2 regions of the Brenneria nigrifluens DSM 30175 genome follow, and region 1 is predicted to be linked to the other one. Evidence: predicted binding sites of a transcription regulator. Region 1 holds the regulator's gene; the other holds the start of a gene.
The links. The regulator PhoB, encoded in region 1, activates phosphate uptake and scavenging genes when phosphate is short. The targets are predictions, from matches to a motif close to CTGTCATAAAACTGNCNNAT.

Region 1 (15,546 bases):
ATCCGTGCCGGTCAGTTCCTCCAGCAGTTCGGCGCGCTCGTTGGCGTCCGCATTCAGAAAGGCGGCGAATTGCCCCTGCGATAACATCATCGAGCGGGTAAAGCGGCCGAAATCCAGCCCGGTGATGGCGGCGGTCATCTCCAGTTTTTCGGTCAGCTTTTCACACAGGATCGTGCCGTCATCCATGCGCGCCAGTTCGGCTTTCGGCGTTTGCAGGTTGCCGTCCGGGGAGTTTCTGGCCCGGCGCTGGCTCCAGAAGGCGCGGTAACCGACGCCTTTGACCTCGAACTCCACTTCGGCCAGGCACTCCGCCGTGTTGCGGGTCATCAGCTCATTCTGGCTGGCGGAAATGTTTTTCAGCCGCGGCGTCGCGTGATACAGCGCCAGGCAGATGGCGTCGAGCAGCGTGGTTTTCCCCGCGCCGGTGGGGCCGGTAATGGCGAACAGGCCGTTGCTGGCAAAGGGCTCGCGAGTGAAATCAATTTTCCATTCCCCTTTCAGGGCATTGAGGTTTTTTAACCGCAGGCTGAGTATTTTCATGCGCCGTGCTCGCTATTTTCCAATTCATCCATAACCTGATCGAACAGCGTGCGTACGCGCTGCTGACGGCTTTCTTCCAGATCGGCGGCGCTCGCCAGCCGGCGTTCGAAAACCTCGTGCACCGTCAACTCGTTCAGCGTCTCTTTCTGCTGGCGGACTATCGCCTGCAGGTGCTGTTCGCGGGCGCGGCGCAACAGCAGCACTTCGACGGGTAAACCGTCGGTCAGCGCCTGAATGCGTTTCTGCATATCGCTCAGATAATCCTGCGTGGTGATTTCAATATCCAGCCACACCGGCTTTTCGCCCTGATAGTCGCTGAAGGCGGCCAACTGCCGTTCTATTTCCGCCAGATCGCCTTTGATAAGGCGCATCGGCTGGGTGACCGGCACCGGGAGCGCCTCTACCGTCGGCGGGCCGCCCGGCGCCAAATCCACCAGATAAACCGATTTCCGGCTGCTTAATTCATCAAAGCTCAGCGGAATGGGGGAGCCGCTGTAGTAAATGGGCGCGCTTTTCGTTACCCGCTGCGGGCGGTGAATATGGCCGAGGGCGATATAGTCCGCCGGTGGAAAAGCCTGCGCCGGAAACGCATCCAGCGTACCGATATAGATATCGCGTACGGAATCGGAGGCGGTGACGCCGACGGTGGTCAGGTGCCCGGTGGCGATGATGGGCAGCGGCAGCCCCAGAATATCGCGCTGCCGGCAGGCCGACTGGTAACACTGGCGGTAATGCGTGGTGATGGCGTCCAGCAAGGCCTGCTGTTTTTCATCTCCGGATTGCCCGGCCTGGCTGGCGATCAGATCGCGCGGGCGTAAAAAAGGGATGGCGCACAGCAGGGCAGCGGGCTGATTCCGGCGGTTTTCCAGCACCAGCACCTGTTTGTCGACGTCGCCGTCGACGCTGGCGATAACCCGGGTATTGAGGCAGGCCAGTAGATCCCGCGATTCGTTCAGCGTGGCGACAGAATCATGGTTACCTCCCAGCACCACCAGCCGGCAGCCGGTGCGCTGCATATCGACCACAAAGCGGTAGTACATTTCCCGCGCATAGCTCGGCGGCGAACCGTTATCAAAGATATCCCCTGCTACTATTACCGCATCCGCCTGCTGCTGTTCGACCTGTTCCAGCAGCCAGTGCAGAAAAGCCTGATGTTCGGCCGCCCGGCTTTTGGTGTAAAAATACTGCCCCAGATGCCAGTCGGCGGTGTGGATAATACGCATGGAACTCCCTGAACGGCATGTAATCGCAATGCGCTTGATTATAAACAGCCATCGGGGCAGTGTCGTGGCGAAAACCGAAAGTTTGGAAAGCGGCTCGAAAATGCGTCGGACTGTTATTGTGCGGGATTGAAAAAATGCTTTTAATAAATCTGTCACAAAACTGACGCATAATGCCTCCCGCATGCAACGGCGACGATGATTAATGGCAGGATTAATGATGGCTAGACGCATATTGGTCGTGGAAGATGAAGCACCGATTCGGGAAATGGTATGCTTCGTACTGGAGCAGAATGGTTATCAGCCAGTCGAGGCCGAAGATTATGACAGCGCGGTAACGCAACTGTCGGAGCCTTTTCCAGAGCTGGTGCTGCTGGACTGGATGCTGCCGGGCGGTTCGGGTCTGCAGTTTATCAAGCATATGAAACGCGAGGCGCTTACCCGCGATATACCGGTCATGATGCTGACCGCGCGCGGCGAAGAGGAGGACCGCGTGCGCGGGCTGGAAGTCGGCGCGGATGATTACATTACCAAGCCGTTTTCCCCCAAGGAACTGGTGGCGCGCATTAAGGCGGTGATGCGCCGCATTTCGCCGATGGCGGTTGAAGAGGTGATTGAAATGCGCGGATTGAGCCTCGATCCCTCCTCCCACCGGGTGACGACGGAAGAGCTCGCGCTGGATATGGGGCCCACGGAATTTAAACTGCTGCATTTCTTTATGACGCATCCTGAGCGGGTTTACAGCCGCGAGCAGTTGCTGAATCATGTGTGGGGCACTAACGTTTATGTTGAAGATCGTACCGTTGATGTGCATATCCGCCGCTTGCGCAAGGCGCTGGAAACCAGCGGGCATGATAAAATGGTGCAGACCGTTCGGGGAACGGGGTATCGTTTTTCAACGCGTTATTGAAGGTCGTCGTAGCGGAGAAACATTAACGTGCTAGAACCTCTCTCATGGAAAAGGCTGGCGCTGGAGCTGGCTTTTTTTTGTCTGCCCGCGCTGTTACTGGGATTGATCTTCGGCTATCTGCCCTGGTTTCTGTTAGCCGCCGTTCTGGCGGCGCTGTGCTGGAATTTTTATAACCAGCTTAAACTCTCCTACTGGCTTTGGGTCGATCGCAGCATGACCCCGCCGCCCGGACGCTGGAGCTGGGAACCGCTGTTCTACGGTCTTTATCAGATGCAACTGCGCAACCGGCGGCGGCGGCGCGAGCTGGCGTTGTTGATTAAGCGTTTTCGCAGCGGCGCCGAATCCTTGCCGGATGCGCTGGTGATCACCACCGAAGAGGGCGCCATTTTCTGGTGTAATCATCTGGCGCAACACCTGCTCAGTTTCCGCTGGCCGGAAGATAACGGGCAGAATATCCTCAACCTGCTGCGTTATCCCGAATTCGCCGACTATATGAAAAGGCGGGATTTCAGCCGTCCGCTAACGCTGCAGCTAAATAACGCCCACCACGTTGAATTCCGCGTGATGCCCTATTCGGAAGGGCAACTGCTGATGGTGGCGCGCGATATTACGCAGATGCACCAGTTGGAAGGCGCCAGACGCAACTTTTTCGCCAATGTGAGCCATGAGCTGCGTACCCCGCTGACGGTATTGCAGGGCTATCTGGAGATGATGCAGGATGAAACGCTGGACAACGCCCTGCGCAGCAAGGCGCTGAATACCATGCAGGAGCAGACGCGGCGTATGGACGGACTGGTAAAACAGCTGCTGACGTTATCGCGTATCGAAGCGGCGGCGGCGATCGATCTGAACGAGAAGGTGGATATGCCGCTGATGCTGCGCGTCTTGCAGCGTGAAGCCCAGGCGCTGAGTCAGGATCGCCACGAGCTGGTTTTTCGGGTGAATGAGCGGCTGCAGATTTTCGGCAACGAAGAACAGCTGCGCAGCGCGGTTTCCAATTTGGTCTACAATGCCGTTAACCATACGCCGCCGGGCACGCGCATTGAGGTTTGCTGGCAGAAAACGCCGCAGGGCGCGCAGTTTCAGGTGAGCGACAACGGGGCGGGGATCGCCGCTGAACATCTGCCGCGCCTGACGGAGCGCTTTTATCGCGTCGATAAGGCGCGTTCGCGCCAGACCGGCGGCAGCGGGTTAGGACTGGCGATTGTCAAACACGCGCTCAGCCACCATGATTCCCGGCTGGAGATCCTCAGTGAGGAGGGAGCCGGTTCCCGCTTTGTGTTTACGCTGCCTAATCGGCTGATTGCGCCTGCCTCCGCGGCTGAAAATACCGTGAAACCCTCAGCCTGACGGAGGCGGACGCCATTGCTCAACCTTGAGCCGGGGGGTTGGGCATAAACTTGAAATTTATTCAATCACGGTGAAAATTCTTCAATTGCCGGGGAACAGGGCGCGTGGCAGCATACGGGGAATTTAGACGTCCAGATGTCTGAATAGTTGCCGTCGGTGACTATCACGCACGCTGTCCATTATTCCACTATTTCGCCGCCATCGCCCATCAGGGCGCGGGCCGGCAACCAGGAGCGACCATGGCTAAAACACTTCCCCCATTCCGTGCCGACGTCGTCGGCAGTTTGCTGCGCCCGGCGGCAATCAAGCAGGCCCGCTTGCAGTATCAGTCCGGTAAGATTGATGCGTTGCAGCTGCGGCAAATAGAAGATCGGGAAATTCTGCGAGTTGTCGAGCGGCAGCGCGAAACGGGCCTGCAGGTGGTGACGGATGGCGAGTTGCGCCGCAGCTGGTGGCATTTTGACTTTTTTGCCGAGCTGAACGGCGTTGAACGCTATGAAGCTGATCAGGGGATTCAGTTCAACGGTATTCAGACCAAGTCGCTGGGCATTAAAGTGACGGGGAAAGTGGGCTTTAATCCACATCACCCGATGCTGGAGGATTTCCACTATCTGAACGGCATTGCAGGGGATGCGGTGGCGAAAATAACCATTCCCAGCCCCAGCGTGCTGCATTTCCGCGGCGGACGTAAAGCGATAGACAGCACGGTATACCCGGATCTGGCGGACTATTTCAACGATCTGGCGCAAACCTGGCGCGACGCGATCCACGCATTTTATGATGCAGGCTGCCGCTATCTGCAACTGGATGACACCGTATGGGCCTATTTGTGCTCGGACGACCAAAAGCGCCAGATCCGCGAGCGCGGCGAAGATCCCGAGCAACTGGTGAGTACCTACGCCGCGGTGCTGAACAAGGCGCTGGCGGATAAGCCGGCCGATCTGGTGATTGGGCTGCACGTATGCCGCGGTAATTTCCGCTCTACCTGGATTTCGGAAGGCGGGTACGAACCCGTGGCGAAAACGTTGTTTGGCGAAGTGAATGTGGATGCTTTTTTCCTGGAGTACGACACGGAGCGCGCCGGGGGTTTTGAGCCGTTGCGCTTTATCAAGCCGGGTCATCAACAGGTGGTGCTCGGACTGATTACCACTAAAAACGGCGAGTTGGAAAATGCGCAAAGCGTTCAGGAGCGTATTGAGGAAGCGGCGAAATTCGTCGATATCGGCCAGCTTTGCCTTAGCCCGCAGTGCGGCTTCGCCTCCACCGAAGAGGGCAACAGCCTGACGGAAGAGCAGCAGTGGAATAAGCTGAGGCTGGTGGTCGATATCGCCGATCGGGTTTGGTGATCGTCTCGTTTTTATACTGAAAATCGTCCGCGCCGGTTCGTCTGAATCGGCGTTTTTTTATGGCGGGCTGTCTCTGCCCGCCACCTTTCAGGCCGTCGCGGCCGGCGATTTTTTATCTCATAAGTTTATTCTATGGCTTCATCATGCATTTTTTATGAATTTTATGCAGTTTATTGCAATGTATCGCCTTGAAATGCACAAATCATGTATCAGGTAATTTGCGATAGCTAATATTATCTGTTGTTATTGTTGTTTAATTTAGTTGAAAACTCTGGTTTTTCGATGCCGGCTTGTCTTTTAGCGCTATAAACGTTCTAATTGCCCCCCAATATGGCTGTGCGCCAAAAGAATACTCCTATAAATTTGCACTCCGTCTTTGTCCTGGCTTATGGACGGTGGTTGCGACACGGTTTTTTCTTCTTCTTATCGATTTATACAGGCAACGCGACATAACTATGAGTCATCGTTTAACGTCCAAAGATATCATGGCATTAGGTTTTATGACCTTTGCCCTGTTTGTCGGCGCGGGGAATATCATTTTCCCGCCGATGGTGGGTTTACTGGCGGGCGAACACGTCTGGATGGCCGCGGTCGGCTTTCTGATTACCGCGGTGGGGCTGCCGGTGCTGACCGTCGTGGCGCTGGCGCGCGTCGGCGGCGGTATTGACGCGTTAAGCTCCCCGATCGGCAAAAAGGCGGGGTTGGTATTGGCGACCGTCTGCTATCTGGCGGTTGGTCCGCTGTTCGCCACGCCGCGTACGGCCACGGTCTCGTTTGAGGTCGGGCTGGCGCCGCTGGTGGGAAACGCCGCTTCTCCGTTGCTGATTTATAGCCTGATCTACTTTGCGATTGTCATCGCGGTTTCGTTATACCCCGGAAAACTGCTGGATACGGTAGGGCATGTGCTGGCGCCGCTGAAAATCGCCGCCCTCGCGGTACTGGGCGTCGCCGCGGTGCTGTGGCCGGCCGGTTCCCCCATCCAGGCGACGGAAACCTACCAGCATGTGCCATTCTCCAACGGTTTTGTGAACGGCTATCTCACCATGGATACGCTGGGCGCGATGGTGTTCGGTATCGTTATCGTTAACGCCGCCCGTTCGCGCGGCGTTGAGAGCGCCAGGCTGCTGACGCGCTACACCATATGGGCGGTGCTGATTGCCGGCATCGGCCTGACGCTGGTCTACCTGAGTCTGTTCCAGTTGGGCGCCTCCAGCGGCGCTTTGGTGCCGGAGGCTTCCAACGGAGCTGAAATTCTGCATGCCTACGTCCAGCACACGTTCGGCGGCCTGGGCAGCAGTTTTCTGGCGTTGCTGATATTTATCGCCTGTATGGTAACGGCGGTCGGTCTGACCTGCGCCTGTGCGGAGTTCTTCGCGCAGTATCTGCCGCTCTCATACCGTACGCTGGTCTTTGTGCTGGGCGGTTTCTCCATGGTGGTGTCCAACCTTGGTTTAAGCCACCTGATTCAGCTCTCCGTCCCGGTGCTGACGGCAATCTACCCCCCCTGCATCATTCTGGTATTGCTGAGCTTTACGCGCTCCTGGTGGAATAACAATTCGCGTATTGTGGCGCCCGTTATGCTGGTCAGCCTGTTGTTCGGCCTGATTGATGGTATAAAATCGTCGGCCTTCAACGCGCTGTTGCCGGAGTGGAGCCTGCGCCTGCCGCTGAGCGAGCAGGGGCTGGCCTGGCTGCCGCCATCGTTGGTGGTTTTGCTGGCGGCGGCGATTTACGACCGGTTGGGTACTCATCAGGAAGCCAGAGTACATCAATAACGCGGTCAATGTGGGATGTATGCGCCACAGGCGATAGCCTGTGGTTTTTCTTTTTCAACAGGTTGCTTATCTATGGAACAACAATCCGCCAGGCTTAAGCGTGGGCTAAGTACGCGGCATATCCGTTTTATCGCCCTGGGTTCGGCGATCGGAACCGGTCTTTTTTATGGTTCGGCCAACGCCATTCAGATGGCCGGGCCCAGTGTTCTGCTGGCTTACCTGATCGGCGGCGTCGTGGCTTATATCATTATGCGGGCGCTGGGCGAAATGTCGGTGCATAACCCGCAGTCCAGCTCTTTTTCCCGCTATGCGCAGGATTACCTCGGGCCGCTGGCGGGCTATATCACCGGCTGGACCTACTGCTTCGAGATGCTAATTGTCGCCATTGCCGATGTCACCGCATTCGGCATTTATATGGGCGTGTGGTTCCCGGCGGTTCCCCACTGGATCTGGGTGCTGAGCGTGGTGCTGATCATCGGCGCTATTAACCTGATGAATGTGAAAGTCTTCGGCGAGCTGGAGTTCTGGCTCTCTTTCTTCAAGGTCGCCACCATCATTATCATGATCGTCGCCGGGATCGGCATTATCGTCTGGGGCATCGGCAACGGCGGCGAGCCCACCGGCATTCATAACCTGTGGACCAACGGCGGGTTCTTCAGTAACGGCGTGATGGGGATGATCCTCTCGTTGCAGATGGTGATGTTTGCTTACGGCGGGGTGGAAATTATTGGTATTACCGCCGGCGAAGCCAAGGATCCGCAAAAATCCATTCCCCGGGCCATCAATTCCGTTCCCTGGCGCATTCTGGTGTTCTATGTGGGTACGCTGTTTGTGATCATGTCGATCTACCCCTGGAACCAGGTCGGCACCCACGGCAGCCCCTTTGTGCTGACGTTCCAGCATCTGGGGATTACCGCCGCCGCCGGCATCCTGAATTTTGTGGTGATCACCGCCTCGCTGTCGGCGATTAACAGCGATGTGTTCGGCGTCGGCCGCATGCTGCACGGCATGGCCGAACAGGGCCATGCGCCGCAAATCTTTACCCGCCTTTCCCGGCGCGGGATCCCGTGGGTAACGGTGGTGGTGATGATGACGGCGCTGCTGGTGGCGGTATATCTGAACTACATCATGCCGGGCAAAGTCTTTCTGGTTATCGCCTCGCTGGCGACTTTCGCCACCGTTTGGGTATGGATCATGATCCTGTGCTCGCAAATCGCTTTCCGCCGCCGCCTGAGCCGCGATGAAGTGAAGTCGCTGGCTTTCCCGTTGCGCGGCGGTACGGCGACCTCGCTGTGCGCCATCATTTTCCTGGTGTTTATTATTGGTTTAATCGGCTACTTCCCGGCCACGCGGGTTTCGCTTTATGTCGGCGTTATCTGGATTGTCTTGCTGCTGGCGGGCTATCAGCTCAAGACGCGCCGTCAGCGGCGGTAGGGTGAGCATACGGGGATAAAGGTTTTATCCCCGTTTTACTTTCCGCGGGCGGTTGTTTAACGGACTGAAGTCACCTGCCGCGTCAGCGCCTGCATATCATATCCGGTCGGCGTCTGATGCACGCGCAACTCGAACTCCGGCATAACGGCGAAGATATGGTCGAAAATGTCCGCCTGTATGCTTTCGTACTCCACCCAGGCGGTGGTATTGGTAAAGGCGTAAATTTCCAGCGGTAAGCCTTCCGGCGTCGGCGCCAACTGGCGCACCATCAGCGTCATGCCTTTATGAATCCCCGGATGCGTGCGCAGATAAGCCTGAAGATAGGCGCGGAACGTCCCCAGATTGGTCAGCCGGCGTCCGTTGAGCGGGGAGGAGAGATCGGCGCCGTCCTGCGCATTATGCTGTTGCAATTCGCTGGTTTTGTGCGCGATATACGGCGAGAGCAGCCTGCTGCGCAGCAGCCGCTGTTGTTCGTCTTCGGTCATAAAATGTACGCTGGTGGTATCGATATTGACGCTGCGCTTGATGCGTCGGCCGCCCGATTCCGACATGGCGCGCCAGTTTTTGAAAGAGTCCGATATCAGGGCGTAGGTAGGGATGGTGGTGATGGTATTGTCCCAGTTTTTGACTTTAACCGTGGTCAAGCCGATATCGATTACCGCGCCGTCGGCGCCGTATTTCGGCATTTCCAGCCAGTCCCCCAGCAACAGCATATTATTGACCGAGAGCTGGATACCTGCCACCAACCCCATAATCGGATCTTTGAAAACCAGCATCAGGACTGCGGTCATCGCCCCCAGACCGCTGATCAGAATCAACGGCGATTTTCCTATCAGCAGCGACACCACCATAATGCCGATCACGATGGTGGCGATCAGCTTCAGGCTTTGAAATATTCCCCGCAGCGGCAGTTGGTTGGCGATTTTCGAACGCGATGAAACGCTCAGCAAGATATCAAGCAGCGAAAATAGCGCCAGCAAAGCGAAAATCATGATCCAGACCTGAGAACAGATCACCAGGGCTTCACGGGTTTCACTGTGCGACGGCAGCCACAGCACCACCTGAATATTGAGAATAATGCCCTGTAGCAGAAAGGCCAGACGATTAAACAGATTATGCTGCGTTAAAGCCTGCTTCCAATCGGGGACGCCGACGTTATCCGCTTTGGTTGACGAACGTAATACCACTCTTTTTAACACCACCTGATGAAGAATCAGATGGATGACGGCTGAAATCAGCAATATCAGCCCCAGAACAATCAGTAGCGCAATCATGCCAGCCTGTTGCATTCCCGCGTTTTCCAGCCACAGCGCAAGATTTTGTTGCATGCGTTTCCTCTTTTGTATGCCGGCAAACCGGTCGGCGGTGTTGATGGTGCGTACCGTTAAGGCTAAAGATTTTGGGTGCGGTCCGTCAATTTTTGTTTTTAGCGCCTGAAGGGGGTGACAATAGCAGGAAAAGAGCGGTAACCGGGGGATATAAAAAAGCCAGCGGCCCTGGGTCGCTGGCTTAGGGGGAAGTACGGCGCGATTACAGCTTGTCGGCGTTTTCCGACAGGTATTTCGCTACGCCGTCCGGCGACGCGCCCATGCCGGATTTGCCTTTTTCCCACTGGGCCGGGCACACTTCGCCGTGCTCTTCGTGGAATTGCAGCGCGTCGACCATGCGCAGCATCTCATCAATATTGCGGCCCAGCGGCAGATCGTTCACCACCTGATGACGCACAATGCCCTCTTTGTCGATCAGGAAAGATCCGCGCAGCGCCACGCCGGCATCCGGGTGTTCGATGCCGTAGGCTTTCTGGATTTCGCGTTTAACGTCGGCAACCATCGCATATTTCACTTCGCCGATGCCGCCTTTGGCGACCGGGGTTTGACGCCAGGCGTTATGCACGAACTCGGAGTCGAAAGAGACGCCGACCACTTCAACGCCGCGCTGCTGGAATTCGGCATAACGGTGATCGAAAGCGATCAGCTCCGACGGGCAGACAAAGGTAAAATCCATCGGCCAGAAGAAGATCACCGCCGCTTTACCGGCGATATGTTTTTTCAGGTTGAAGTTTTCAACGATTTCGCCGCTGCCGAGAACGGCCGCGGCGGTGAAGTCAGGCGCTTGACGAGTGACCAGAACCATAATTACTCCTGTAATTTGTCGTTAATGGTGGAGTGATGTACAAAACAGCAGTAAGTATAGGGATTTTAGCGCGGCGAATACAGGCAAAGAGACCAATCGATGAGATAGTTTTTACCTATTGAACCAATAGGGCATATATATCATAGCCCGGCATTAACCCTTATCATTGTAAGGATAAGCGGCGACGGAAAGATGACGATAAACCCGCCGGTTTACAGTCGTTGTGTTTGCGCCAGCGCCATCATCCGCGGATAGAATTGCCAGAAAAGCGTTTCAAATTGCGCATAGTTTTGCTCGATATCGCCGAACGAACCGGAAAGCGCCGCCAGCTTAGGCCGCCGAATCGACATTCTGTGCAGCACATCGGCAATAAACGGCAGTTCCGCATAGCGTTCCAGCCAGCGTTCCGACCACAAATAACGATTCAGATGCTGAAAGCGATCGGGTGTTTGCGCCAGATGCGGCGTAATTTGCCCCTGCGCCTGACTGACAAAGGAGGAGAGCGATATCCGCGGCTCCAGCCGTTGCCAGTGGCGGGCGAGAAAATGATCCCATAACACATCCAGCGTAATCGGCGCGACGCGGCGGTAGTCGGCGCTGAAACGCCGGCGCGCCTGTTTTACCTCCGGCAGGCTGTCGGTCAGGGAATCGACCCGGCGATGCAGACGAATACCCGCAACGATATCGGCGGGGTAGCTGTCCTGGGGATTGCCGCGGACGAAATCCGCCATCAGATTGCCTAACGGCGAACTGTCGGCCAGCGCGGCCAGGTGGAGGTGAGCAAGAAAATTCATGGCGACAGTATAATGCATTGCGTCCTCCGCGCGCTTATTTCTTGCAGCCTGCCGCTTGCGGCTCTAGACTAGGCCGCCCTTTTTTAACGTATTAACCAGCTAAGTGAATTGTCATGCGCGTTGCCGATTTTTCGTTTGAACTTCCCGAATCATTGATTGCCCACTATCCGCAGGCGCAGCGCAGCGGTTGCCGGCTATTGTCGCTGGAGGGGCCGACGGGAAAGGTGACGCACGAGGTGTTTACCGATTTGCTGAATAAGCTGGATGCGGGCGATCTGCTGGTGTTCAACGATACGCGGGTGATCCCCGCGCGGCTGTTCGGGCGCAAGGCCAGCGGCGGCAAGCTGGAGGTGCTGGTGGAGCGGGTGCTGGATGAACGCCGGGTGCTGGCCCACGTGCGCGCGTCGAAAGCGCCAAAGCCCGGAACCGAGCTGCTGCTGGGCGATGACGAGAGCGTCAGGGCGACGATGGCGGCCCGTCATGACGCATTGTTTGAACTGCATTTCGACGACTCCCGCGACGTATTGTCGATTCTGAACGCCATCGGCCATATTCCGCTGCCGCCTTATATCGACCGGCCGGACGAAGAGGCAGACCGCGAGCTCTATCAGACGGTTTACAGCCAGCGTCCGGGCGCGGTGGCCGCGCCGACGGCCGGTTTGCATTTTGATGAACCCATGCTGGCGGCGCTGCGTGAAAAGGGCGTGGAAATGGCGTTCGTCACCCTGCACGTCGGGGCCGGAACCTTTCAGCCGGTGCGGGTGGAGTCGATAGAAGATCATGTGATGCACGCCGAATATGCCGAGGTGCCGCAGGCGGTGGTTGACGCGGTGCTGGCCTGTAAGGCGCGCGGAAACCGGGTGGTGGCGGTCGGCACCACCTCGGTGCGTTCGCTGGAAAGCGCCGCGCAGGCCAGCAAGGATGCGCTGATTGCGCCGTTTTTCGGCGACACGCGGATCTTTATCTATCCCGGCTATCGCTACCGGATTATCGATGCGCTGGTGACCAACTTTCACCTGCCCGAATCCACGCTGATTATGCTGGTGTCGGCGTTTGCCGGCTATCGGCACACCCTGTCCGCCTACCGGCAGGCGGTGGCCGAGCAATACCGCTTTTTCAGCTATGGCGATGCGATGTTTATTACCCGCAACCCCGCGGCCGAGCAGGAGCAAGCCGGATAGTTTCCCGGCCGGACCGTCCATACGCGCCGCAGACCAGGCTCTGTCAGGCGTTCATTTGATATTATCAACATCAACATCGGACTGTTTTTCCGATGCTGGAGGTTAAGTGAAGTACGAACTGCAAACAACCGACGGCCGGGCGCGGCGCGGCAGACTGATTTTTGAACGCGGCGTGGTGGAAACCCCGGCGTTTATGCCGGTGGGCACCTACGGCACGGTAAAAGGGATGACGCCGGAAGAAGTAAAAGAGAGCGGCGCGCAGATCCTGCTGGGCAATACCTTTCACCTGTGGCTGCGTCCCGGCCAGGAAATTATGAAATTGCACGGCGACCTGCATGGTTTCATGCAGTGGCACGGGCCGATCCTCACCGACTCCGGCGGTTTCCAGGTGTTCAGCCTGGGGGATATCCGCAAGATCACCGAAGAGGGCGTACATTTCCGTAACCCCATCAACGGCGACGCCATTTTCCTCAGCCCGGAAAAATCGATGGAAATCCAGTACGATCTGGGCTCGGACGTGGTGATGATCTTTGACGAATGCACCCCTTACCCCGCCGACTGGGACTATGCCAAGCGCTCGATGGAGATGTCCCTGCGCTGGGCGAAGCGTAGCCGTCAGCGTTTTGACGAACTGAATAATAACAATGCCCTGTTCGGCATTATTCAAGGCGGTGTTTACGAAGATTTACGTGACGTATCGGTAAAAGGGCTGGTAGACATTGGCTTTGATGGGTACGCTGTGGGCGGTTTAGCGGTTGGCGAGCCGAAAGAGGACATGCACCGTATTCTGGAGCACGTCTGTCCGCAGATCCCGGCGGATAAGCCGCGCTACCTGATGGGCGTCGGCAAGCCGGAGGATTTGGTGGAAGGCGTGCGGCGCGGCATTGATATGTTTGACTGCGTGATGCCGACGCGCAACGCGCGCAACGGTCATCTGTTCGTCACCGACGGCGTGGTGAAAATCCGCAACGCGCAGCATAAGGACGATGTGAGCCCGCTTGACGAGCATTGTGATTGCTACACCTGTCGCAATTATAGCCGCGCCTACTTGCATCATCTTGACCGTTGCAACGAAATACTCGGGGCGCGACTCAATACCATCCATAATTTGCGTTATTATCAACGTTTGATGGCGGGTTTACGTCAGGCTATCGAAGAGGGTAAATTAGAGCACTTTGTGGTGGATTTTTACCAACGGATAGGCAAACCGATACCGCCGCTTGCTGAAAAAACGTTGCTGACAGTAACTGACCGCCAGCTTTGAAATGTGTTTTTATATTATTCACTGTTGTAACGTTGATAGCCTATCTTTCGATAGCTTATCTTTTTGACAAAAAAGAGGAAATTTAAATGAGTCTTTTTATCTCCGATGCTGTAGCAGCGACTGGCGCTCCGGCTCAGGGAAGCCCGTACTCTCTGGTTATCATGCTGGCCGTTTTCGGTCTGATTTTCTACTTTATGATCCTGCGTCCGCAGCAGAAACGCGCCAAGGAACATAAAAAATTAATGGATTCCATCACCAAGGGTGATGAGGTTCTGACCACCGGCGGTCTGGTCGGGCGGGTGACGAAAGTGTCTGAAACCGGCTACATCGCCATTGCGTTGAATGACACCAATGAAGTGGTTATCAAACGTGATTTCGTGGCTTCCGTACTGCCGAAGGGCACGATTAAGGCCCTGTAATTTTTGATTTTCCCGAAGGGAACTGCCGTGTTAAACCGTTATCCTTTGTGGAAGTACCTGACGCTGATCGTGGCTTTGCTCATCGGTCTGCTCTATGCGCTTCCTAACCTGTATGGTGAGGATCCGGCGGTACAAGTTACTGGCGCGCGGGGAACCGCCGCCAGCGAAACGACGCTGATCCAAGTCCAGAATGTATTAAAAGAGCAAAATATCACCAGTAAGTCGATTGCATTGGAAAACGGTGCGATTCTGGCTCGCTTCTCCAACCCGGACGTTCAGATCCGTGCTCGTGAAGCTCTCCTCACTGAACTGGGCGACAAATTTGTTGTGGCGCTCAACCTGGCTCCGGCCACCCCGACCTGGCTGCGCGTCCTGGGCGCGGAACCGATGAAGCTGGGGTTAGACCTGCGCGGCGGCGTTCACTTCCTGATGGAAGTGGATATGGATACCGCATTGGGCAAGCTGCAGGAACAGACCCTGGATTCCCTGCGCAGCGATCTGCGCGAGAAAAACATCCCTTACGCCGCGGTGCGTAAAACCGAAAACTACGGCGTCGAAGTGCGTTTCCGCGACGCTCAGACCCGGGATGAAGGCGTGAGTTATCTGACCAGCCGCCACCGCGATCTGGTGTTCAGCGCCAGCGGCGGCAATCTGCTGCGCGCGGTGATGAGCAACGAGCGCCTGCGCGAAGCGCGCGAATATGCGGTGCAGCAAAACATCAATATCCTGCGTAACCGCGTCAACCAACTGGGCGTTGCCGAACCGCTGGTGCAGCGTCAGGGCGCCGACCGTATCGTCGTCGAACTGCCGGGGATTCAGGATACCGCGCGCGCCAAGGAAATTCTGGGCGCCACGGCCACGCTGGAGTTCCGCCTGGTGAACAGCGACGCCGACGCCACCGCGGCGGCCAACGGCCGCGTACCGGGCGATTCCGAAGTGAAGAACATGCGCGACGGCGCGCCGGTGGTGCTGTATAAGCGCGTTATTCTGACCGGCGACCACATCACCGACTCCACGTCGAGCACCGATGAATACAACCGTCCGCAGGTGAATATTTCACTGGACAGCGCCGGCGGCAACACCATGTCCAACTTCACCAAGGACAGCATCGGCAAGTTGATGGCGACGCTGTTCGTTGAATACAAGGACAGCGGCAAGAAAGACGCCAACGGCCGGGCGA
Region 2 (15,546 bases), 1.1 Mb from region 1:
ACTACTCTTTTCGCGAAATGATTGCGTCGGAAAAAAGCAACGACGGCAAGTCGGTGGACGACATGCTGCTGGTGGATGAAGTTAAGGAATCGCTGGAACGTTACCCACGCGGCAAGCATCTGATTGTGCTGCATACCAAGGGGTCCCATTATCTCTATTCGATGCGTTATCCCCGCAGTTATGCCCGCTATCAGCCGGAATGCATGGGGGTGGACGCCTCCTGTTCCCGCGAGCAGCTGATTAACGCGTTTGATAACAGCGTGCTGTATACCGACAGCTTTATCGATAACGTGATTAATCAGGTGCGGGATAAAAAAGCGCTGGTCTTTTATGCCTCCGATCATGGTGAATCCATCGATGATAACCATCACCTGCATGGTACGCCGCGCCATATGGCGCCGCCGGAGCAGTTCCGATCGCCGATGATAGTCTGGGCATCGGATACATTCCTGGCCGACCCCAATAATCTTAACGCCTTCGATCGGCTCAAGGCGCAACAGCGGATAGGTAAAACGCACCGCCACGAAGAGCTGTTCGACACCATCCTGGGATGCATTGGCTATACCTCGCCGGACGGCGGCATCAACCCGAAAAACAACTGGTGCCACAAGGGAAGTTAACCAGAGTTACGCACAAAGAGGCCGTCACCTGCGGTAGTAGGCAGGTTACGGCCTCTCGGATTACAAGATATGCCTCGCCTGCGGGCATGACGGATTACGCTGTTCTTTGTCGGCGAACCTGTTTTTCGCGGCGGGTCATAGGATCCTGCCTGGAGGACGCCAGTTTCAGCGCCACGTCCGGCGTGAGGTAGCGGCCGCCCGTCGCCACGGCGCGCTTCGCGGCCGGAACCAAACTCGCCGACCACCCGCATGTTCGGCATTGAATACTTTACCAACAGCCATAATCCTTTTTCTAAAAAGGGATTGACGCCTTAATAGGGTAGCAGTAATATGCGCCCGCACTCGGTGAGTGGCGCAGCCTGGTAGCGCACTTCGTTCGGGACGAAGGGGTCGGAGGTTCGAATCCTCTCTCACCGACCAAATCGACTTTCGGTAAGCGTCAGGAATAGACGGATACAGCCGGAAAGTACCAAGAAACCCGCATCCTGACTGGATTGGCGGGTTTTTTATTGCCTGTTATCTATCGGTGTACCCCGTTTACAGCCGGGAAGTTTAGTTATACGCTTAGTTATGCCTCGCCATATAACACCCCTCTGACCATGCGCCGGGAGCATGTACCACCAATACCCGGACAACACAGATTGATATCGACACCATCAATCAAAATTACAGAAATCCACCATGCCGCGTTTCTTGCTACCGAGATTTGGCCGTGGGCTAACCAACTCCTTTCTGATGAGTCGCCCTGGTATGCGCAATGTTGGATACTTAAATTTGTATCACACCAAAATCCCCACGGCCTAACAAAGAAAAAAAACGCCACTGTTGCTTTCTACCCTGGTTGCCTGCGTTATGGGAATGTCTGCCGCTCACGCGGCGCAGACGGTCTCGTTAGGCTATGCGCAGGCGAATGTTGATGGTTTCAAAGATCTGAAAGGTGTTACCGCCAAGTACCATTATCAGGGTGATTCCGCTCTCGGTATTATTGGTTCTTTCACCTATATGGGGGCGAAAGAGGACTTTTACGATCGGGAGTTTGATTCCCACGAGCGTGATAAGGCCAAATATTACTCCCTGCTGGTAGGGCCGTCTTACCGTTTTAACGATATCGTGAGCATCTATGGTCTGGCGGGGATTGGCTACGGTAAAGTGGACTGGAAATACTCCGAGCCATTTTATAGTGAATCCGGCAGCGAAAAGAAATCCAAATTTGCCTACGGCGTGGGTGTGCAAATCGCCCCTGTTGAAAACTGGGTGATTGATGTCGGTTACGAGGGGACAAAAATATACGACTCCCGTATCGATGCTTTCAACGTTGGGGTAGGTTACCGCTTCTGATTGGCCGCCTCATCGATTAACCGGCGGGCTTTCCGGCCTGTCGGTTATCTCCCGCACTACGCCTCGTAATGCTCTCCAGCGATCGGTTGCCGTCGTCATGGCAGCGCCTGGGCGCAGGCCCAGGCCGAACTCCAGGCCCACTGAAAATTGTAGCCGCCGAGCCAGCCGGTGACATCGACCACTTCCCCGATAAAATAGAGGCCCGGTACTTTATTGGCTTCCATGGTTTTTGACGACAGCTCCCGGGTATCCACGCCGCCCAACGTGACTTCCGCCGTCCGGTAGCCTTCCGTGCCGTTGGGCTGCACCCGCCATTGGCTGATGTTTTTCTCGATTTGTAATTGCCGGGCGGCGTTCAGCTGTTTCAGCGTGACATCCGGCAATTGCCCAAGCGTTTGCAGACATTCGACCAGCCGTTTGGGGAGCCATTGCGACAGGGTATTTTTCAGGCTTTGATTGGGATGAGCCAGCCGTTCATCATTAATCAGCGCCGCCATATCCTGATTAGGCAGCAAATTAATGGTTACCCACTCGCCCGCCTGCCAATAGCTGGAGAGCTGAAGCACCGCAGGACCGGAAAGCCCCCGATGGGTAAACAGGATGTTTTCCCGGAACGTCACGCCATTTTCCGCGGTTATCACCGCCGGTACGGAGACGCCGGATAGCGTCTGCAGGTGTTCCAGCAACGGTTTATGCAGGGTAAAAGGCACCAGCGCGGCACGCGTCGGCAAGACGTTTAACCCGAATTGCCGGGCGATTTGATAACCGAACGGCGTCGCTCCCAGGCCCGGCATGGACAGGCCGCCGCTGGCAATCACCAGCGCCGGGCTATGCAGCGCCGCGCCGTTGGCCAATTGCAATATGAACGTATCGCCCGTTTTTTCCACCGCCGCCACTTCACTGCGCAAACGTAGCGCGACGTCGGCCCGCTCGCACTCCTTGAGCAGCATATCGACGATCTGCTGGGCCGAGTCATCGCAAAATAGCTGGCCGAGGGTTTTTTCGTGGTAGGCGATATGGTGGCTATTCACCAGGCTGATAAAGTCCCACTGGGTATAGCGCGCCAGGGCGGATTTACAGAAGTGGGGATTCTGGGAAAGATAAGCCGCGGGTTCGACGTACAGATTGGTAAAGTTGCAGCGCCCGCCGCCGGACATCAGAATTTTACGCCCGGGCTTTTTGCCGTTGTCGAGCAGCAGAACGCGCAATCCCCGCTGCCCCGCCTGCGCGGCACAGAACAACCCCGCCGCGCCGGCGCCGATAATGACAACGTCAAACTGTTCCACCATGATCTCTCCGGTTATGGGTTCTGGGCGTGGCTATCCAGCTATGAATGCCTGCAACCTGCGGGCGGCAAATTGTAGTGTCCGTTTCCGCCGGATGCCAGCGTAACAATTTGCGTGTTTTGGTAAAAATGTATAATTTGTTGATTTTTATATATTAAGTGAATAGATCGCCATAATTCATTACCCCCTAAGTCAAAAAAAAGTCATATTTCCCTTTTCCCCGCCCCCGCTTGTCGCAGATAATGCGCCGCGTTCATGACCACTAAATGGCCTAACGCTTATGCTACATTTATTTGCCGGACTGGATTACTACACCGGCCTGATGTTGATACTGGCTCTGTTGTTTGTATTGTTTTATGAAGCTATCAATGGCTTCCACGATACGGCCAATGCAGTCGCTACCGTTATTTATACCCGCGCCATGCGCGCGCAGTTCGCCGTCGTTATGGCGGGCGTGTTTAACTTTTTCGGCGTGCTGCTGGGGGGATTAAGCGTTGCTTACGCCATTGTCCACCTGCTTCCCACGGATTTATTGCTGAATGTGAGTTCGGCTCACGGTCTGGCGATGGTCTTTTCCATGCTGCTGGCCGCCATTATCTGGAATCTCGGGACCTGGTATTTCGGGCTTCCGGCCTCAAGTTCGCACACCTTGATCGGCGCCATCATCGGTATCGGTTTAACCAACGCTCTGCTGACCGATACCTCCGTGGTGGATGCGCTTAATGTTCCCAAGATGATCGCTATTTTCCTGTCGTTAATTTTATCGCCGATTGTGGGGATGATTATCGCCGGTCTGATGGTCTTCTTGTTGCGCCGTTTCTGGAGCAATAGTAAAAAACGCAAGCGCGTACACCTCACGCCAAGCGATCGCGAAAAGCAGGATGGCAAACGCAAACCACCGTTCTGGACGCGCACCGCGCTGATTTTATCCGCCATCGGGGTAAGTTTTTCACACGGCGCCAATGACGGTCAGAAAGGCATCGGTCTTATCATGCTGGTGCTGATTGGCGTGGCGCCCGCCGGGTTTATCGTCAATATGAACGCTTCCGGCTATGACATCAGCCGTACCCGCGATTCCGTTATCAACCTACAGGAATATTATCAGCAGCACGGTCCGGCGCTGGCGCATGTCATCGATCTGTCGCCGCCGTTAATTCCGTCACCGGAAAAAACCATTCCGGCAAATGGCAACGGCGCGGTCGAGTTCTACTGCGATAGCTCCCGCGTGATGATCGCCATCGAGCAGACTCAGAGCCTGCTGAGCAATCTGAAAAGCTACGAGCAGCTGAATGCGGACGATCGCGGCAAGGTTCGCCGGCTGCTGATGTGCATTGCCGATACCATGGATCGGATTATCAAGCTGCCGGAAACGCCGTCCGACGACAAACGCTATTTGAGCAACCTGCGTAAAGACCTGTTGCAGACTATCGAGTACGCGCCGATTTGGATCATTATCGCCGTCGCCCTCGCGCTTTCACTGGGTACGATGGTGGGCTGGAAACGGGTAGCGACCACCATCGGCGAGAAAATCGGCAAGAGAGGAATGACCTATGCGCAGGGCGTTTCGGCGCAGGTTACCGCGGCCTTGTCGATTGGCGTCGCCAGTTATACCGGGATGCCGGTTTCCACCACTCACGTGTTGTCCTCCGCGGTTGCCGGGACGATGATCGTCGATGGCGGCGGCGTGCAGAGTAAAACGGTGAAAAATATCCTGCTGGCCTGGGTGCTGACGCTGCCGGTATCGCTGCTGCTGTCCGGCACTTTGTACTGGCTGGCATTAAAACTTATTTAGCGATAAGGCTTTCTGCCGTCATAAAATATAAAAAAGGCGATGCTTAACCGGATCGCCTTTTTATTTTAAGTACCTGTTCATTATTTCAATACCAGATCAGCATCGCCACCAAACTGATAACCACCAGTCCGCACAGGGCCGTGGTGAGCAGAAACTGACCCCGCACCCTTTCACAGCGGCGCACAAACTCGGGATCGTGATGCTCAAGATAACGCTGGGCGTAGATATAGCGCACCAGTCTGATCTGTTTACTTGGCTGACCATGTGATGTGAAGAAACCGCCCCCATCCACGTATTGATACAGCAGCGGATCGCAGTCGCGCAATATCAGCAGTAATACGCGTAATGAGGAATAATATCGAGCCATATTGATGATGCAGACAACACATAAAGCCCAGAAAAGCGCAAATGTACTGATCATGCTTCCCTCCCGGTTCCCGATTGTGCTATTCGCCGGTGGCGATGGCAGTGCAGGTTTTGCCAATGACACCGCTGCGAATATTTATGCCACACGTTTTCACGTGATTTTATAGTGCGCCCGGATGACCAAATGCATCACGGTTAACCCTATGGTTATTTTCTTCCCTTGAGGATGGATCGCCCTCACTTTTATTGTAGAGGAGGAAGCTGTTTTTTTGCTACAGATACAGCAAAATCGGCGCAGTAGACAATTTTCTCTGTGGTAATGCCCTGAATTGAAGAAGAAACTGCGTGATTTGACCGCAAAAATAAGCGCTTTCCACTACACTTATCAATATCATTGACAGGATTAAAAACGGATCTTTGATGAAAGAATCAAAATGTTAGGTCGTCATAATCTGGTGTTTTCAGCCGTCGTTCGCTAAAGCGCGCCGTTGTGATCTGCTGAACATAACCATAATGCAGCGGGGTGTTATCATATAATCCGCTGTTAAGTATCAGATTGGCAGGAGAAAATCTGCTGACCCATCATTAGTCTTTACGGAAGGAGTCTTATTATGGCTTACAAACATATCCTTATTGCTGTTGACCTTTCTCCGGAAAGCAAAGTGTTAGTGGAAAAGGCGGTCTCCATGGCGAGGCCGTATAACGCGAAAGTGTCTTTAATTCATGTCGATGTGAATTATTCCGATCTCTACACCGGGCTTATCGACGTCAATCTGGGCGATATGCAGCAACGGATCTCTGAAGAAACGCAGAATGCGTTGACCGAGCTTTCTCAGAATGCCGGTTACCCTATTACCGAAACATTGAGCGGTAGCGGCGATCTCGGGCAGGTTCTGGTGGATGCCATCAAGAAATACGATATGGATTTGGTGCTCTGCGGCCACCATCAGGATTTCTGGAGCAAGCTTATGTCTTCCGCGCGTCAGCTGATTAACACGGTTCATATCGATATGCTGATTGTTCCGCTGCGGGAAGACGACGACGACGAATAAAAATCATCGCTGTCCGGCGACCTGTTCTGCTGACAAAAGGCACGGCCCGCGGGCGGTGCCTTTTGTTGTATGACAAGCAGTTTAAGGCTTACATCATAATGAAAATTAAGCACTTACCTTTTGATCAGAGTGTTAATGGCTGGTCGGCAATCATTGGCGATAAGCTGGATTATCCGCAGCAGCAGGGGAAAACCACGGCGGACTGGCTGATTATCGGCGCGGGCTACGCCGGTACCGCATTCGCCCAGCGGCTCGCCGAACAGCGTCCTGATGAACATATCGTACTGCTCGATGCGGGTGAGATCGGGGACAACGCCTCCGGGCGCAATTCCGGTTTCGCGATCGAACTGCCGCATAACATCGGCAGTTCGACCGCCGAATTGGAAAAAGCGGCCGCTTACCGGCGCCTGCTGCAATTTGGCGTCTCCCATCTGCAAGAGCGGGTGGCGCGCCATGGGATCAACTGCGACTGGAGCAGCGCCGGAAAGTATCACTGCGCGGTGAGCCCGAAATTCAACGGGCTGATCGATGCCTATGTCCGTGAGCTTGACAATCTTGGCGAAGCCTATCAGGTTGTGGAGAAGGACGCGCTTGCCCGTCGTCTCGGCACCCATTTTTATCATCGGGCCGTCTACACCCCAAACTGTATTTTGCTTAATCCCGCGGCGTTGATGCAGGGACTGGTGGCGTACCTGCCGGAAAACGTTACCGTTTACGCGAACTCACCGGCGCTGAGCATTGACGCCGGCGCGCGTATTCATGTGGAAACGCCGCACGGCGAGATCCGCGCCCGCAGGCTGATGATGGCGATCAACGGCGCGGCGCGCGGCCTGCCGCTGTTTAAAGGGCGGCTATTCGCGATAGCGACCTTCGCTACCCTGACCGAACCGCTCAATGCGCAGCAGCTCCAGCGCGTCGGCGACATGGCCGACTGGGGCGTTACGCCGGTCAATGCCCTGGCCGGCGCCACGCTGCGCTACACGCGCGATCGCCGTTTCCTGATCCGCGAGCAGGTGAATTTTACGCCGGGTCTGACCACCGGCGCGCTGGAAACCGGGCGCCATGCGCGGCGTCACGCGGCGATATTCGCCCGGATATTCCCGCAGTTGAAAGATGTGGCGATGGCGCATACCTGGTCCGGCCTGATTAGCGTTACGCGAAACGGCGCGCCGATCTGGGGACAGCTGGCGGACAATGTGTATGCCGCCGCCGGCTGCAATGGCTCGGGTCTGTCGAAACAGACCGCCGCGGGGCGTATCCTGGCCGATTTTGCGTTGGGCGAGGATAATCCGCTGATTGGCGATATGCAGTCGCTTGGGCAGGCCGGCTATTTACCGCCGCGGCCGTTTCTTGATATCGGGGTGCGGGGTTATCTGGCGAGAGAGAGATGGCGGGCGCGCAGCGAGAGGTAATGACCCTATTCTGTTTGCGCGTTCTGTGCGGCAACGACAATAAAAAACCGCCTGGTGACCTGTGAGCGGCGCTCCCGAAGGCGGCAACGCCGCGCGATTACCGCTCCAGCGGCAGATAAAAATCGAAGCGGTGGCTTTTGGTTTCCAGCATGGACTGCGCCGGCACCCCCGCCAGCGGCGGGGCGTAGTCCGGCCGTTTTACCACCACGCGTTTTTTGGCGATGCGCCGGGCGGGCGCCAGCAGTTCATCGGCGTCGTCGTCACTCCCTACCAGTGATTGAAACACCCGCATCTCTTTTTTCACCAGCGCGCTTTTTTGTCGATGGGGAAACATCGGATCGAGGTACACCACGTCGGGGAGCGGGGTGATATCCTCTAACGCGTGCAGGCTGGAGGCGTGCAGCAGCGTCAGCCGCTCGCGCAGCCACGGGCCGATCTCCGCATCCTGATAGCCGCGCCGCAATCCGTCATCCAGCAGCGCCGCCACCACGGGATTCCTCTCCAGCATGCGCACCCGACACCCTAATGAGGCGAGAACAAACGCATCGCGCCCCAGCCCCGCCGTGGCGTCGACCACATCGGGCAGGTAATCCTTTTTGATTCCGACCGCTTTGGCGACCGCTTCGCCGCGTCCGCCGCCGAAACGGCGGCGGTGCGCCATCGGCCCTGAGACGAAATCGACATAGATCGCCCCCAGGCGGGGTTCGTCCTGTTTACGCAGTTCCAGACGTTCCGGCGTCAGCGCCAGCGCCATAACGGCGCCGGGATCGGCGATCAATCCCCAGCGCTCGGCCAGCAAAGGCAAGGCGCCGCGATCGGCGCCTTCCTCGGTTAATAGGCAGATCTTCATCCTTTGCTGCCATTCATCCCTTGATACCGTAGTGGTGCAGCATGGCATCCAGCTGCGGCTCGCGGCCGCGGAAGCGTTTGAACAGTTCCATCGGCTCTTCGGATCCGCCGCGCGACAATATATTGTCCAGGAAAGACTGGCCGGTTTCGCGGTTGAATATCCCCTCTTCCTGGAAACGGGAATAGGCATCGGCCGCCAGCACGTCGGCCCACAGGTAGCTGTAATAACCCGCCGCGTAACCGCCGGCGAAGACATGGCTAAACGCGTGCGGGAAGCGTCCCCAGCTTGGACTTGGCACCACGGCGACCTGCGCTTTGACTTCCGCCAGCGTCGGCAGAATCTGCGCGCCTTTGGCGGGGTCGAATTCGGCATGCAGGCGGAAATCGAACAGCCCGAATTCGAGCTGACGCAGGATAAATAGCGCCGCCTGATAATTTTTCGCCGCCAGCATTTTATCCAGCAGTTCCCGCGGCAGCGGCGCGCCGGTTTCATAATGGCCGGAGATAAAGGCCAGCGCCTCCGGCTCCCAGCACCAGTTTTCCATAAACTGGCTCGGCAGCTCGACGGCGTCCCAGGGCACGCCGCTGATGCCGGCCACGCCCGCGGTATCAACCCGCGTCAGCATATGGTGCAGGCCGTGGCCGAACTCATGGAACAGCGTGGTGACTTCATTGTGGGTGAACAGCGCCGGTTTACCGCTGACCGGGCGGTTGAAGTTGCAGGTCAGGTAGGCCACCGGTTTTTGCAGTTCGCCGTCGCCTTTGCGCAGGTTACCGACGCAGTCGTCCATCCAGGCGCCGCCGCGTTTGTGTTCGCGGGCGTAGAGATCGAGATAGAAGCTGCCGCGCAGTTCGCCGCTTTCGTCAAACAGATCGAAGAAACGCACCTCCGGGTGCCACACATCCACGTCTTTGCGCTCTTTGGCGGTGATGCCGTAAATGCGCTTAACCACTTCGAACAGCCCTTCGACCACCCGCTGTTCCGGGAAGTAGGGGCGAAGCTGCTCGTCGCTGATGGCGTAGAGGTGCTGCTTCTGCTGTTCGCTGTAGTAGGCGATATCCCACGGCTGTAAATCCTCGACGCCGTAATGTTCTTTGGCGAAGGCGCGCAGCTGCGCCAGCTCTTCTTCCGCCTGGGGACGCGCGCGTTTGGCCAGATCGGACAGGAAGTTGATAACCTGCTGGGGATTTTCCGCCATTTTGGTGGCCAGGGATTTATGCGCATAGCTGTCGAAGCCGAGCAGTTGCGCCAGTTCATGACGCAGCGCCAGCTCTTCCGCCATGATGTCGCTGTTGTCCCATTTGCCGGCGTTCGGTCCCTGATCGGAGGCGCGGGTGGCATAGGCGCGGTACATTTCCTCGCGCAGCGCCTGATTGGAGCAATAGGTCATCACCGGGAGATAGCTGGGGATATCCAGCGTCAGCAGCCAGCCGTCCTGCTCTTTGGCTTCCGCCTGCGCTTTGGCGGCGGCCAGCGCGCTTTCCGGCAGGCCATCCAGCTCGGCGACGTCGGTTATCAGCTTGCTCCAGCCCATGGTGGCGTCCAGCACGTTGTTGCTGTAGCGGGAGCCGAGTTCGGACAGACGCGCGGCAATTTCGCCATAGCGTTTCTGTTTCTCGGGCGGCAGACCGATACCGGACAGTTCAAAATCGCGCAGCGCGTTATCGACGGCTTTCTTTTGCGCCACGCTCAGGGCGGCGTAATGCTCGCCCTCCTTCAGGCTGCGGTACGCCTGATACAGCCCGGCGTGCTGCCCGACCCAGGTGCTGTACTCGGACAGCAGCGGCAGGCACTGCTCGTAGGCGCCGCGCAGCTCCGGGCTGTTTTTTACCGCGTTCAGATGGCTAATCGGCGAGAAAATGCGACTGAGACGATCGTCGCTGTCCGCCAGCGGCTGGCAAAGGTTATCCCAGGTAAAGGGACCCGGCTGTGCAACCACGCGCTCTACGGTCTCACGGCATGTTTCCAGCGCGGATTTGACCGCCGGAACGATGTCCTCGGTTTTAATTTTGGAAAAGGGCGGCAGGGTAAATGGGGACAGTAATGGATTCGTCATAGCGCAGTCCTAATGAGGGTGGATAGCCCGATTGGCGATAAGGCTACTATAAATGGCTGATTAACCATTAAGATGAGGTCAATTATCGTTAAAATCAATGGCGGCGCGCGCGGCGGATGAATTTATCCCCGGCGGCCAGCCGTGGCGGCGCTATTGAGGCTGTTCCCTCTTACCGCCTCCGGCAACGCAGTTCACTTTTTATCGGCCAGACGGTTTATACTGATAGCGATTTTTACCCTGTATTTCTGAAATACCCAACAGCAAGAGAGTCTAATGCTAAGTTATCGCCATAGTTTTCACGCCGGCAATCATGCCGATGTGGTGAAACACACCGTTCAGAGCCTGATCATCGCCGCGCTGAAAGAGAAAGAAAAACCCTTCCTGTATCTGGATACCCATGCGGGGGCCGGGCGCTATCAGCTTAGCGGCGAACATGCGGAGCGCACCGGAGAGTATCTGGACGGCATTGCCCGAATCTGGCGGCGCGACGATATTCCCGCCGAGCTGGAACCTTACATGCAGGCGGTTCGCACCTATAATCATAACGGTCAATTGCGCTATTACCCCGGTTCGCCGCTGATTGCCCGGCAGCTGCTGCGCGAGCAGGACAAAATTCACCTGACGGAGCTGCACCCGAGCGATTTTCCGCTGCTGCGTAACGAGTTTCAGAAAGATGCCCGCTCCAAGGTGGTGCGCGGAGACGGCTACCAGCAGTTGAAGTCGCAGCTGCCGCCGCTGTCGCGCCGCGGTTTTGTGCTGATCGATCCGCCGTATGAACTGAAGACGGATTATCAGTCGGTGGTCCAGGGCATTCAGGAAGGCTACCGGCGTTTCGCCACCGGGGTGTTTGCCCTGTGGTATCCGGTGGTGCTGCGTCAGCATATCAAGCGCTTACTGAAAGATCTGCAAGCGACCGGTATCCGTAACATCCTGCAAATTGAGCTGGCGGTGTTGCCGGACAGCGATCGCCACGGCATGACGGCTTCCGGAATGATTGTGATCAATCCGCCGTGGAAGCTGAAAGCGCAAATGGAAAGCGTGCTGCCCTGGCTGCACGAGGCGCTGGTTCCGGCGGGAACCGGGCATACGCGCGTTGAGCAGGTTGTCGCGGAGTAATGTCCGGCTATTCGGCGGTTTCCCTATCGCAATCATAGGGATAACCTTTACTGGACGCCGTGCGCCGCGGTTACACTCTAGACAAATTTTTTCACCCAAGCATGGATATTCCGATGACTAAACACTATGACTACCTGGCTATTGGCGGCGGCAGCGGCGGGATTGCCTCGATTAATCGCGCGGCGATGTATGGAAAAAAATGTGCGTTGATCGAAGCAAAATATCTGGGCGGTACCTGTGTCAACGTCGGCTGCGTGCCGAAAAAAGTGATGTGGCACGCGGCGCAGATTGCCGAGGCGATCCATCAATACGGGCCTGACTACGGTTTTGATACCACGGTTAACCGCTTTGAGTGGCGTACGCTGGTCAACAACCGCAGCGCCTATATTGACCGTATTCATCACTCCTACGATAACGTGCTGGGTAAAAACAAGGTGGACGTCATTCGGGGGTTCGCCCGCTTTGTTGATGCACACAGCGTAGAGGTGAACGGTGAGAAAATCACCGCCGACCATATCCTGATCGCCACCGGCGGCCGTCCGATGCGCCCTGATTTCCCCGGCGCTGAATTCGGTATTGATTCCGACGGCTTTTTCGCGCTGGAGGCGTTGCCGAAACGTGCCGCTATCATGGGCGCCGGCTATATCGCGGTGGAAATCGCCGGCGTGATCAACGCGCTGGGTTCAGAAACGCACCTGTTTGTGCGTAAGCAAGCGCCGCTGCGCAGTTTCGATCCGCTGATTGTCGACACGCTGGTTGAAGTGATGAACAGCGAAGGGCCGACGCTGCATACCGGGTCGATCCCGCAGTCGGTGGCGAAAAATGCCGACGGGAGCCTGACGTTGACGCTGGAGAACGGCAAGACGCAAACGGTGGACTGCCTGATTTGGGCCATCGGCCGCGAGCCGGCGACGGATAACCTGAATCTGGCCGTCACCGGCGTGGAAACCGATGAGAAGGGCTATATCCGGGTGGATAAATTCCAGAATACCAACGTGCCGGGCATCTACGCGGTGGGGGACAACACCGGCGCGGTAGAACTGACGCCGGTCGCCGTGGCGGCGGGCCGCCGTCTGTCGGAGCGCCTGTTTAATAACAAACCCGATGAGCACCTGGATTACAGCAATATTCCCACCGTGGTCTTCAGCCACCCGCCCATCGGCACCGTCGGACTGACGGAGCCTCAGGCGCGTGAACGGTACGGCGACGATAAGGTGAAGGTTTACACCTCTTCTTTCACCGCCATGTACACCGCCGTGACGCAACACCATCAGCCGTGCCGCATGAAGCTGGTCTGCGTGGGCGAGGAGGAGAAGATTGTCGGCATCCACGGCATTGGTTTCGGCATGGACGAAATGCTGCAAGGGTTTGCGGTGGCGCTGAAAATGGGCGCCACCAAACAAGACTTCGACAATACCGTCGCCATTCACCCGACGGCTGCGGAAGAGTTTGTGACCATGCGTTGACGGCGTAGCCTTATATTTCTAAAAAGTCTGAAATGAGCCATATCAGGTTTAGGCAATTGCTTCACCTGGTATGGTTCAATACTGCTATCTTGCCGGCGGTCAAAACCATCCTATTCGTTCCCGTCTCCTCCGAGCCCGATCCGCGCCGGGGCGCTTGTTTCTAACCGCTAGAGCTAAAAAAATAATAACAATATTATTGAATTATGCCCAATTCATAGCAAATTTATTATGGTTTATGGCTATTCAATTGTATTTATGATATGAAGTTGTGATAATTAATTGTAAATATGCTATTGATTAAAATTATTATCATAGTAAATATACAATAGATTAGAGGGTATATAAGGTAGTAAAGGTGGTGAAAATGTGGAGTAAAGAGTTAAAAATCAAGCAAGTAGATAAGATGTTAAATGACATTGTCCACCAACGCGTGATTAAGCGGCCAAAGAAAGGGTGGATTAACCTGATTCGAACGGCTCTGGGCATGAGCACGCGTGCGCTTGGCGATCGCGTAGGTTTAAGCCAGCCACGCGTGTCTCTTATTGAAAAGGGGGAAATTGATGGTTCGATCACCCTTAGCACCTTGGAAAAAGTCGCTGAAGGCTTAGACTGCGAACTGGTCTACTACCTCGTACCGAAACAGGGGAAATCGCTCGAAGGGTTAAGGGAGCAGCAAGCTGAAAAAAAGGCATCATTCATCAATGACTATGCGGAAACCCATATGTCTCTGGAGAAGCAGCCAACCTCTGAAAGCTTCCAAACGGTCAACAAAAATAAGCTCAAGGAAGATTTGCTTAAAACGTGGCGTCGCGATTTTTGGGATATTAAATGAACGACACTATCAATGGAAACTTGCCTGATGGGGCGACGGCCCTCAGCCCGGACGACCTGGACGGACTTATTCCTGATTACATTACCACACGCGAAGACCTTAACGAGTTCGAGAAAACAAACATACAAGAAGCGCTTAACTGGGTACGCAGGCAGCGTCTGACCTGCGACCAGGTTTTGACGGTGGATTTTTGCATTAACTTGCATAAGCGGATGTTTGATGAGACCTGGCAATGGGCCGGACGGTTTAGAATTCGTGAGGTGAATATTGGCAACACTCCGCCTCACATGATATCCACGCAGGTGAGGAATGCTCTTGATAATGTTGCATATTGGGTTCAAAACAATATATTTAAAATTGATGAAATCTGCCTGAGGTTACACCGGGATATAGTGTGGATTCACCCATTCCCCAACGGTAATGGGCGTCATTCCCGTATCTTTTGCGACATACTGCGCCAGTCGTTGGGATATGAGCATTTTTCCTGGGGTAACAATAGCGGAAATTTAGCGTCGTCGGATGCGCAAAGATTGGAATATATTGCAGCCCTGAAAGAGGCGGATAGGGGTGATTACGAGCGGCTATTGAAATTCGCCACGTCAGCGTGATGAAACGTTGTTCTGCAAACCTGGCGGGATTGATAAGGAATAGCATAGCGGCAAGCAAAAGGATTAGGTCTGAGCCAATACCGATTATCCAGATTGAAAAATCGACCGGTGCGGGTGCACCAGTCGATGGCAATGGCTTAGTCCCGATCCGCCGCGTTACGCCAGGTCAAAACGATCCAGATTCATCACTTTGTTCCAGGCGGCGACGAAGTCTTGCACAAACTTCGCCTGGGCGTCCGCGCTGGCATACACTTCCGCCAGAGCGCGCAGCTGGGCGTTGGAACCGAACACCAGATCGGCGCGCGTCGCGGTCCACTTCACTTCTCCGCTGTGGCGGTCGCGTCCTTCATAGCGATTTGCGCCTGACGAAACCGCTTGCCACGTGGTGCCCATATCCAGCAGGTTGACGAAGAAATCGTTGGTCAGCGCGCCGGGTCGATGGGTGAAAATACCGTTGTCGGAGCCGTCGGCGTTGATGTTGATCGCGCGCAGACCGCCAATCAGCACAGTCAGCTCGGGCGCGGTCAGCGTCAGCAACTGCGCCTTATCGATCAGCGCCACCTCGGCGGGCGTCGTAAGTCCGGCCGCCTCGTAGTTGCGGAAGCCGTCTGCGGCCGGTTCAAGCTTGGAGAAGGCATCGACGTCCGTCTGCTCCTGCGTGGCATCGGTGCGGCCGGGCGTGAACGGCACCGTCACCGCATGACCGGCCGACTTCGCCGCCTGTTCGATGCCGGCGTTTCCCGCCAGCACGA

Region 2: pitA (inorganic phosphate transporter PitA) is a predicted target of PhoB. The motif match lies at 3,434-3,453, and genes of this name have one in related genera.

What each region holds. Positions count from the first base shown of each region.
Region 1 covers NZ_CP034036.1:3,619,695-3,635,240, reverse strand. The annotation lists gene EH206_RS17060 (AAA family ATPase) at 1-540, opposite strand, end outside; gene sbcD (exonuclease subunit SbcD) at 537-1,763, opposite strand; gene phoB (phosphate response regulator transcription factor PhoB) at 1,981-2,670, shown strand; gene phoR (phosphate regulon sensor histidine kinase PhoR) at 2,698-4,020, shown strand; gene EH206_RS17040 (cobalamin-independent methionine synthase II family protein) at 4,260-5,366, shown strand; gene brnQ (branched-chain amino acid transport system II carrier protein) at 5,822-7,141, shown strand; gene proY (proline-specific permease ProY) at 7,214-8,575, shown strand; gene EH206_RS17025 (mechanosensitive ion channel family protein) at 8,632-9,903, opposite strand; gene EH206_RS17020 (peroxiredoxin C) at 10,106-10,708, opposite strand; gene EH206_RS17015 (acyl carrier protein phosphodiesterase) at 10,921-11,502, opposite strand; gene queA (tRNA preQ1(34) S-adenosylmethionine ribosyltransferase-isomerase QueA) at 11,616-12,683, shown strand; gene tgt (tRNA guanosine(34) transglycosylase Tgt) at 12,790-13,947, shown strand; gene yajC (preprotein translocase subunit YajC) at 14,034-14,366, shown strand; gene secD (protein translocase subunit SecD) at 14,394-15,546, shown strand, end outside.
Region 2 covers NZ_CP034036.1:4,712,710-4,728,255, reverse strand. The annotation lists gene eptB (kdo(2)-lipid A phosphoethanolamine 7''-transferase) at 1-620, shown strand, start outside; partial or broken gene EH206_RS22220 (transcriptional regulator UhpA) at 736-843, opposite strand; tRNA gene EH206_RS22215 (tRNA-Pro) at 964-1,040, shown strand; gene EH206_RS22210 (Ail/Lom family outer membrane beta-barrel protein) at 1,479-1,958, shown strand; gene EH206_RS22205 (BaiN/RdsA family NAD(P)/FAD-dependent oxidoreductase) at 2,054-3,244, opposite strand; gene pitA (inorganic phosphate transporter PitA) at 3,525-5,036, shown strand; gene uspB (universal stress protein UspB) at 5,122-5,457, opposite strand; gene uspA (universal stress protein UspA) at 6,014-6,454, shown strand; gene EH206_RS22185 (NAD(P)/FAD-dependent oxidoreductase) at 6,553-7,866, shown strand; gene rsmJ (16S rRNA (guanine(1516)-N(2))-methyltransferase RsmJ) at 7,964-8,716, opposite strand; gene prlC (oligopeptidase A) at 8,730-10,772, opposite strand; gene EH206_RS22170 (23S rRNA (adenine(2030)-N(6))-methyltransferase RlmJ) at 11,046-11,888, shown strand; gene gorA (glutathione-disulfide reductase) at 12,002-13,354, shown strand; gene EH206_RS22160 (mobile mystery protein A) at 13,719-14,186, shown strand; gene EH206_RS22155 (mobile mystery protein B) at 14,183-14,794, shown strand; gene katG (catalase/peroxidase HPI) at 14,951-15,546, opposite strand, start outside.